One region of the Acuticoccus sediminis genome, then DNA from elsewhere that is predicted to be linked to it. Evidence: riboswitches for the same ligand, from Rfam matches in the RefSeq annotation. Region 1 holds a riboswitch; the other holds the start of a gene.
The links. Region 1 has a riboswitch for cobalamin ahead of DLJ53_RS06150 (energy-coupling factor ABC transporter permease). Riboswitches for the same ligand answer to the same signal wherever they lie in the genome.
Positions count from the first base shown of each region.

Region 2: another riboswitch for cobalamin. It lies ahead of DLJ53_RS19340 (TonB-dependent receptor plug domain-containing protein); the one in region 1 lies ahead of DLJ53_RS06150 (energy-coupling factor ABC transporter permease).

Region 1 is NZ_QHHQ01000001.1:1,418,603-1,422,821, forward strand. Features, by position in the region: gene DLJ53_RS06140 (ABC transporter ATP-binding protein) at 1-761, shown strand, start outside; gene DLJ53_RS06145 (GNAT family N-acetyltransferase) at 886-1,437, shown strand; gene DLJ53_RS06150 (energy-coupling factor ABC transporter permease) at 1,542-2,222, opposite strand; cobalamin riboswitch at 2,275-2,503, opposite strand; gene DLJ53_RS06155 (BMP family ABC transporter substrate-binding protein) at 2,667-3,740, shown strand; gene DLJ53_RS35120 (DUF6492 family protein) at 3,925-4,219, shown strand, end outside.
Region 2 is NZ_QHHQ01000004.1:251,787-256,005, reverse strand. Features, by position in the region: gene DLJ53_RS19355 (helix-turn-helix transcriptional regulator) at 1-261, opposite strand, end outside; gene DLJ53_RS19350 (DUF2946 family protein) at 720-1,067, shown strand; gene DLJ53_RS19345 (DUF1775 domain-containing protein) at 1,138-2,208, shown strand; cobalamin riboswitch at 2,310-2,507, shown strand; gene DLJ53_RS19340 (TonB-dependent receptor plug domain-containing protein) at 2,629-4,219, shown strand, end outside.

The DNA.
Region 1 (4,219 bases):
GGGAGGTCGTGGTGGAGGGGGTCCCGGTGGGGCGCGATTCTGCCGCGCTGCGCCAGCTCCGGCGGCGGATGCAGATGATCTTCCAGGACCCCTACGCGAGCCTCAATCCGCGCATGCGGGTGGACAGGATCATTGCCGAGCCGATCCGCGCCTTCGGCCGCGCCAAGGGGCGCAGCGTGCCGGAACTGGTGGCGGAGATCCTCACCGGCGTCGGCCTCGACCCGCGCGACGGGCAGAAGTTCCCGCACGAGTTCTCCGGCGGGCAGCGCCAGCGCATCTGCATCGCCCGGGCGATGGCCTCGAGCCCGACCTTCCTCGTCTGCGACGAGCCCACGTCGGCGCTCGACGTCTCGGTGCAGGCGCAGATCCTCAACCTGATGCGCGACCTCCAGGACGCGGAGGATCTCACCTACCTCTTCATCAGCCACGACCTCGCGGTCGTGCGGCATATGGCGACGCGAATCGGCGTCCTCTACCTCGGCAGGCTGGCCGAGGTGGCGCCGGCCAAGGGCCTCTTCGAGACGCCGCGCCACCCTTATACGCAGATGCTCCTCGGCGCGGTGCCGGACCTCGACATGTCGGGCCGCGAGAGGGTCCCGGTCGTGGGCGAGATCGCCAACCCGATCAGCCCGCCGCCCGGCTGCGCCTTCCACCCGCGCTGCCCGCTCGCCAACGAGCGCTGCCGTGTCGAGCGGCCGGAGCTGCTGGCGGCGGGGCCGGGCATGGCCGCCTGCCACGCGGTGGAGGAGGGGCGCGCCTGACCGCGCGCGTCCGCCGGCATGACCGCGCGACCGGTTGTTTGGCCGGCGCGCCCGTGTTAGGCGCCTCGGCCATGACCGAGAGCCCCATTCGCTGACGGGCCGGCCGTTGCCAGAGCCACCGACCATGCACGGGCGTCCGCCTCCTCCCGACCTCGTCATCCGCCCCGAAACCGAAAACGACGACGACGCCGTCGAGGCGATCTACCGCGTCGCGTTCGGCCCGGGCCGCTATTCGCGAACCGCCTACCGGCTGCGCGAGGGGATCGCGCACGACCCGCGCGTCTCCTTCGTGGCCGACCGCAGCGGGCTGGTCATCGGGGCGATCCGCCAGACGGCGGTGATGGTGGGGGGACGGCCGGCCTACCTTCTCGGCCCGCTGGCGGTCGCCGAGACGGCGGCCAAGCAGGGCATCGGCCGGACGCTGCTCACCCGCTCCATCGAGGCCGCCGCGGCAACGATGGCCGATGCACTGGTTCTCGTCGGCGACCCGGCGTTCTACGCGCCGTCCGGCTTCGAGCAGGTGTGGGACGAGATCGTCATGCCGGGCCCGGTCGAGCGGCACCGGCTGATGCAGCGGCCGATGCGCGGGCGCGTGCACGGCAGGCTCCTGGCCGATCCATGGCCGGAGGTGGCGCCGGAGCCGCTCGCCCCGCGGGAGGCGCCGGCGGCGACCTGAGCGAGGAGGGGGGCCGTGGGTGGGCCCGTCCTCGCTTCGACACGGGGCCGAAGAAGAAGGGCCGGACGAAGAAAGGCGGGTGCCGGAGCACCCGCCGGGCGGCCTCAGGCCGGGCTGTAGACGCGGCGGTTGACCAGCGCGGTACCGCCGAGGAGGCTGGCGCCGGTCTTTGCGGCGGCGAGCACCGCGAGGTCGGCCAGCGGCTCGATCAGCACCACCAGCATGTATGCGCCGCCGAAGCTCGCGACATTGGCGAGGTTCTCGGCGCCGAAGCCCTGGCCGTAGAACGCCCAGAAGGCGACCCAGGCGACGATGCCGCCCTGGTAGGCCGTCGACAGCGCCAGCGCCTGAGCGTAGCTCACCTCGACGTAAGGGGTCTTCGCCGGGATGATCCGCTTGGCGAGCAGGCTGACCGCGCCGAGCGGCACGATGAGCGTCGTGACGTTGATGAAGTACTGCGGCAGGTCGTACGGGGCGAAGAAGAGGCCCTGGATGAGGAGGCCGCCGGCGAGGCCGATGGCCGCCGGACCGGCGCCGAAGATCAGGAAGATCGTCGAGCCGAGGATGAGGTGCACCTCGGAGACGCCGACCGGATAGTGCGGCAGCACCTCGAAGAAGACGAAGACCGCGATGGTCGCGAGGACGGATCGCGTGAGGAAGGCGACCGGGCCGTCCTGGCGGATCGTGTCGAGCGCGAGCTTCGCGCCGATGACGGCCGAAGCCGCCGCTGTTCCGACGGCAAGCGCCATCTTGGCGCCGTAGACGACGCCGGGTTCGATATGCATGGTTCCACCTTTCTGCACCCACCGTGCAAACGGGGTTCGAGGACGCGGGCGGGAGCCCGCACGGCCGATGGCAGGTGTCCTGGCTTGCGGGTCGCTGCTCGATCCCACCTTCCCAGCCGCGCCCTTCGGGGTGCCGCCAGTGGTGTCACGGGATGTCGCTCGCCGCTCACAGTTGCGGGGGCAGCCACGGATTCGGTCCCTGTTGGGTACGCCACACCGTGTTCCCTTTTCACCCGCCCCATGCGTCTGCCGGAGCGGGAGCCATCGCGGGACAAAATCCCGCAGGCGGGTCCAGGATGCAAGCCTTAGTTCCCGGGACGGTGATCACGGCCGCGCTGTCGGTGGACACGGCGCGACGAAGCTAACGATAACGCATAGGCTGCTCTTTCCATTTTGCGTCGGCGGACGGTAACGTCGCGTGACATCACAACAGACGAGCCCGACATGACGCGTTTTGCGCCACTCCTCGCTTTGACCGCCGCCGCCGCTCTGATGACCGGCCCCGCCAGCGCTCAGGACCCGACGAAGGCCTGCTTCGTCTACGTCGGCTCGATCGGTGACTTCGGCTGGACCTACCAGCACGACCAGGGCCGCCTCGCCGTCGAGGCCGCGTACGGCGACAAGGTCGAGACCGCGTATCTGGAGAACGTCGCCGAGGGGGCGGACGCGGAGCGGGCGATCGAGCGTCTGGCACGGTCGGGCTGCGACATCGTCTTCACGACGTCGTTCGGCTTCATGGACGCCACCAACCGCGTCGCCCGCCGCTTCCCGGACATCAAGTTCGAGCACGCGACCGGCTACAAGCGCGAGTATCCGAACGTCTCGACATACAATTCGAAGTTCTACGAGGGCCGCTACGTGATCGGCCAGATCGCGGCGCAGGTGTCGAAGACCGGCACCGCCGGCTACATCGCCTCCTTCCCGATCCCCGAGGTCGTGCGCGGCATCAACGCCTTCCTCCTCGGCGCGCAGTCCGTGGACCCGGACTTCAAGCTGAAGGTCATCTGGGTGAACACCTGGTTCGACCCGCCGCGGGAGGCGGACGCGGCGCGCGCGCTGATCGACCAGGGGGTCGACATCATCACCCAGCACACCGATTCGACCGCGCCGATGCAGGTTGCGGCCGAGCGCGGCGTGCATGCCTTCGGCCAGGCCTCCGACCAGATCGAGTTCGGCCCCGAGACGCAGCTCACCGCGATCGTCGACGACTGGGCGCCCTACTACATCGAGGAGGTGGGCGCGGTGATGAACGGCACCTGGAAGCAGCAGGACACCTGGCACGGCCTCGCCGAGGGCAACGTCTCCATGGCGCCCTACACCAACATGCCGCCCGAGGTCGCCGCGAAGGCCGAAGAGACGGCGAACGCGATCGCCTCCGGCGCGCTCGAGCCGTTCACCGGCCCGATCAACAAGCAGGACGGCTCGGTGTGGCTGGCGGAGGGGCAGGAGGCGAGCGACGGCGAACTCCTCGGCCTCAACTTCTACATCGAAGGCGTCGACGGGCAGCTACCGCAGTAATCGCCCGGACGACCACGGGTCAGGACGATCGTCCTGACCCGCGCAGCGCCTGTGGCCAAACGGCCGCCGGCGCTTGCCGTGCGTTTCAGACGAGACATACTTTGGCATCGCCGCCCTCGACATCGCCGGGGGCGGATGGCCCGGGCGACCGTGCCGCGCGCCGGAGGGAGGAGAGTCGGGCACCATGCGCCTCGCGCTGATCACGCCGAGCTTCAGCCGAGACCACCCGCTGTGCGTCGACCTCTGCCGCTCGATCGACACCTACCTCGCCGACGACATCGAGCACGTCCTCATCGTCCCGGAGGCGGACAAGGCCCTGTTCGCCCCGCTCGCCGGCCCTCGCCGGCGCATCATGACGGACGAGGAGGTGCTGCCGACGACGCTCTGGAAGCTGCCGCTCCCGACCCGGATCGGCATCCCCGGCGTCTGGCACAAGCGCATCCGCACGCTCTACCTGACGCCGAAGCTCAGGGTGACGC
Region 2 (4,219 bases), on a different contig from region 1:
CTCGACGGCCGCGCCGACCGGCCGCACGCCGTCCGGACCGCCGTAGGCGAAGAGGCCGGTGGCGATCAGGCGCCGTGCCGACGCCGCGTCGCACTGCAGCAGGCCGCGCATCAGACGGGCCACGATGGACCCGCATCGGCCCGGTGTGCCCGGGGCGAGCCCGGTGGCGCCGCGCGCGCCGGTCCCGTCGTCGAGACCATCATATCCGGGGACTGCGACGGCGACGAAGTCTGCCTTCTGGGGAAAGGGGATCACGTTCATAGCCTGTCCTCCCAAGTCGGAGGTCGGACGACAGTCGGTGTCTCCCGAGGGCGGCACACGCATCGTCAGCGCTCCATCTGGACAATCTGAATGCCAGGGAACGTTAGGCCCGGGTGGCGCAATGCAGCGTGACACAACCGTGAATCACGCGCATACGATTTAAAATTATTGCGTCAGAATCAGCATTTTCGATCGATTTTAGAACTTCGACGTGATTTTTCGTGCCGACGGTTGCGCTTCGTGACCCATTCCGCGCCCGTGAGCCGGGTCGATGATGGGCCATACTATCTCTCGCACCGCTTCGTCCGCCGACCCACTCCCATAGGGGGCTTCCGGGCCGGTGCGGGAAAAACGTGAACGGGCGGCAGGGCGTGTCGGAACGCAGCGGAGACAGTGCGGAGCAAAGCTGTTAGGGGTTCCGCGCGATGGGGCAGCGGCATGACATAGCGGCGGACCGGATGTCGGTCCCGGCGGCGTTTCGGGCGCTTCGGCGGCCGCTCGTCACGCTCTGCGCCGTCCTGCTGTTCGCGAACGTGTGGATCCCGGCCTTCAGCGTCGGGGTGCTGTCGCCGGGGCTGATCTGTCACGGCGCCGGCCCCGTCACGCCGGATGCCGGCGGCAAGACCACCGGTCCCCGGTTCCAGAGCTGCTGCTTCTCCGCCGTCGTCGCCTTGATGCCGGAGGCGGTGCCGACGCTGACCGTCCGCGCCGCTCCCGGCACGCAGCAGCCGTCACGCCTCGTCGCCGCGGTCACGGGACCGGCCGCGCCGCATGCCTTCCGCATCCGGGCTCCACCGATCTCCTGAGACACGACTGCACGTCGTCCGGACCGCACCGCGGCGTCCGGCAAATTGCTCGTTTCCTCAGGAGAAAACCATGTCCAACACCCGCATTCTGGGCGGGGCGACGGCGCTCGCCGCGCTCCTCGCCACGACACTGCCTGCGCTCTCCCACGCCACGTTCGAGATCGGCGAAGCGCCGGCCAACTCGACCTACAAGGCGGTCCTGCGTGTTCCGCACGGCTGCGACGGCCAGCCCACCAACACCGTCTCCGTCCGCATCCCGGAGGGCTTCATCGACGTGAAGCCGATGCCGAAGGCCGGCTGGACGCTGTCGACGAAGACGTCCGACTACGCCAGAACCTACGATCTGTGGGGCAGCGACGTCTCGTCGGGCGTCACCGAAGTGGTGTGGAGCGGCGGCGATCTGCCGGACGAGTACTACGACGAGTTCGTCTTCCGCGGCCGCATCACGGGCTTCGAGGCCGGTACCGTGCTGCCCTTCAAGGTCGTGCAGGAGTGCCCCGACGGGCAGGTCGCCTGGGTCAACGTCGCCGCGCCGGGCGAGGACGCGCACGACATCGACCACCCCGCGCCGACGGTCACCATCGCGGCGTCCGACGCGCCCGCGCCCGCGCACGGCCATGGTCAGGGTCATGCTCACGGCGAGCAGGCGGCGGCCGTGCCCGCGACGCTCGACATCGAGACCGTATGGATGCGCCAGCCGCCTCCGGGGGCGTCGGTCGCCGGCGGCTACCTCACCGTGACCAACACCGGCGACACCGACGACACGCTCCTCGGCGGAACCATCGGCTTCGCCAGGACCGTCGAGGTGCACGAGATGGCGGTCACCAACGGGGTGATGACGATGCAGGAGGTCGAAGGCGGCCTCGTCATACCGGCAGGCGAGACCGTGACGCTGGCGCCGGGCGGCTACCACCTCATGATGCTGGGCCTCTCCGGTGCGCCCAAGGCCGGCGAAACGGTGCCGATCACGCTCCGGTTCGAGCATGCCGGCCCCGTGGAGCTCATGATGGAGGTCGCACCCATCGGCGCCACCAAGCCGGCCGGCGGCGGTCACGGCGGCATGAACCACGGTGAAATGAAGCACGGTGAAATGAAGCACGGCGGAATGGATCATGAGGGGATGAACCACACCGCCAAATAGCGGCAATGGCCGGGCGGCGCCCGGTCCTCCATGGCGGACGTGGCCGAAGTGTCACGTCCGTTGCGCAACGCGTTCAGATCGTTGCGCCCCCGGATCAAGTATGTGACCTTCCGCGCGACGGTTCCTTCCGAGGATCAAAAGGGAACGCAGTGATGGCTTTGGCCGGACTCTGCGGCTGCCCCCGCAACTGTGAGCGGTGACGTCTCCGTCGACATGCCACTGGGCCGGTCAGGTCTGGGAAGGCGACGCGAGACGGACGACCCGCGAGCCAGGAGACCTGCCGTCGCATAGCGGTCACGCGCGGGATCGTCGGACGGGGTGTGTCGACGGGAGATGATCGGTGCGGACGTTCGCCAGGCGGCGGGGTCCGGACGGCCTTCGATCGCGGTGACGTTTTGGTACGTGCCGCACGAGGTCCCGATGCGCCAACCCGTCTTCGGTTGTTCCAGCCGATTCGCTCTCCCGCTTGCCTGCGCCGCCGCGCTCGCCGCCATCCCGGCCCATGCCCCCGCTTATGCTCAGGACGGAACGTCCGGCGTGATCTCCCTCGAGGAGATCGTCGTGACGTCGAACCTCACCCCGACCGCCGAGCGCGCCGTCGGCAGCGCCGTCACCATCATCGACGAGACGGAGCTGGAGGACCGCAAGGTCCGCGTCGTCGCCGACGTCCTGCGCACGGTCCCGGGCGTTACCGTCAACCGCACCGGCGTCGTCGGCAACCAGACGCAGCTCAGGATCCGCGGCGCGGAGAGCAACCAGACCCTCGTCATGATCGACGGCATCGAGGTCAACGATCCGTCGGGCGGGTCGGAGTTCGATTTCGCGCACCTCCTCACGCAGGGCGTCGCCCGCATCGAGGTCCTGCGCGGTCCGCAAAGCGCGCTCTACGGGTCGGACGCCATCGGCGGCGTCGTCAACATCGTCACCCGGCGCGCCGACGGGACCCCGACGGCATCCGGCTTCTTCGAGGGGGGGACGCGCGCAACCGCCTCCGGCGGGCTCTCGGCCGGCGGCAGCGTCGGCAAGTTCGACTACTTCGCCTCGTTCGGCGGGCTCCGCACGGAGGGCTTCTCCAGCGCCGCCGAGTGGAAAGGCAACCACGAGAAGGACGGCTACGAGAACGTCACCGCCTTCGGCAAGATCGGCTTCCAGCCCATCGAGGCGCTGCGGTTCGACGCCGTCGGCAGGCTCACCTCCTACAGCGCCGAGAGCGACGACTTCATCGGCGGGATCGGCCCGGTGGACGGGGACGGAAGCTCGGAGGGCCTGCAGCTCTTCGGCCGCGCCCAGGCCCGGCTCGACCTCTGGGACGGACGCTGGCGCCACACCGCGGGCGTCGCCCGCTCCCGGTTCGACAACGACTATCTGGACGGCGGCATCGTCACGAGTTCCTACCTCGGCACCCGCACCAAGTTCGACTACCAGTCGGACCTCTCGCTCGAGACGCCGGCCGCGTCGGCCACGCACGATCTCACGTTCCGCCTGGAGCACCAGATCGACGCGGCGGAGGTGGACGGCTACTCCACGTTCGACCGGTCCGTCGGCGAGACGAGCGTGGTAGGCCAGTACCGCCTCGGCGTCTGGGACCGGCTGTTCCTGACCGGGAGCCTGCGCCACGACGTCAACGAGCTGTTCGACGACGCCACCACCTACCGCCTCACCGCCGCCTACAACATAGACGAGACCGGCACGAAACTGCGGGCGAGCTACGGCACCGGCGTCAAGAACCCGACGCTCTTCGAGCTCTACGGCTACACCGATACCTACCACGGCAACCCCGACCTGAAGCCGGAGGAGGCGGCCGGCTGGGACGTCGGCATCGACCAGTGGCTCTGGCGCGAGCGGCTGATGGTCCAGGCGACCTACTTCAACCAGCGCATCACCGACCTCATCCAGGGGAGCGGCGAGACGTCGGTGAACGTCGCCGGCACCTCCGAGATCCACGGCGTGGAGCTCGCGGTCGCCGCGACGCCCGTCGAGGGACTCACGCTCCGGGGGAGCTACACCTACA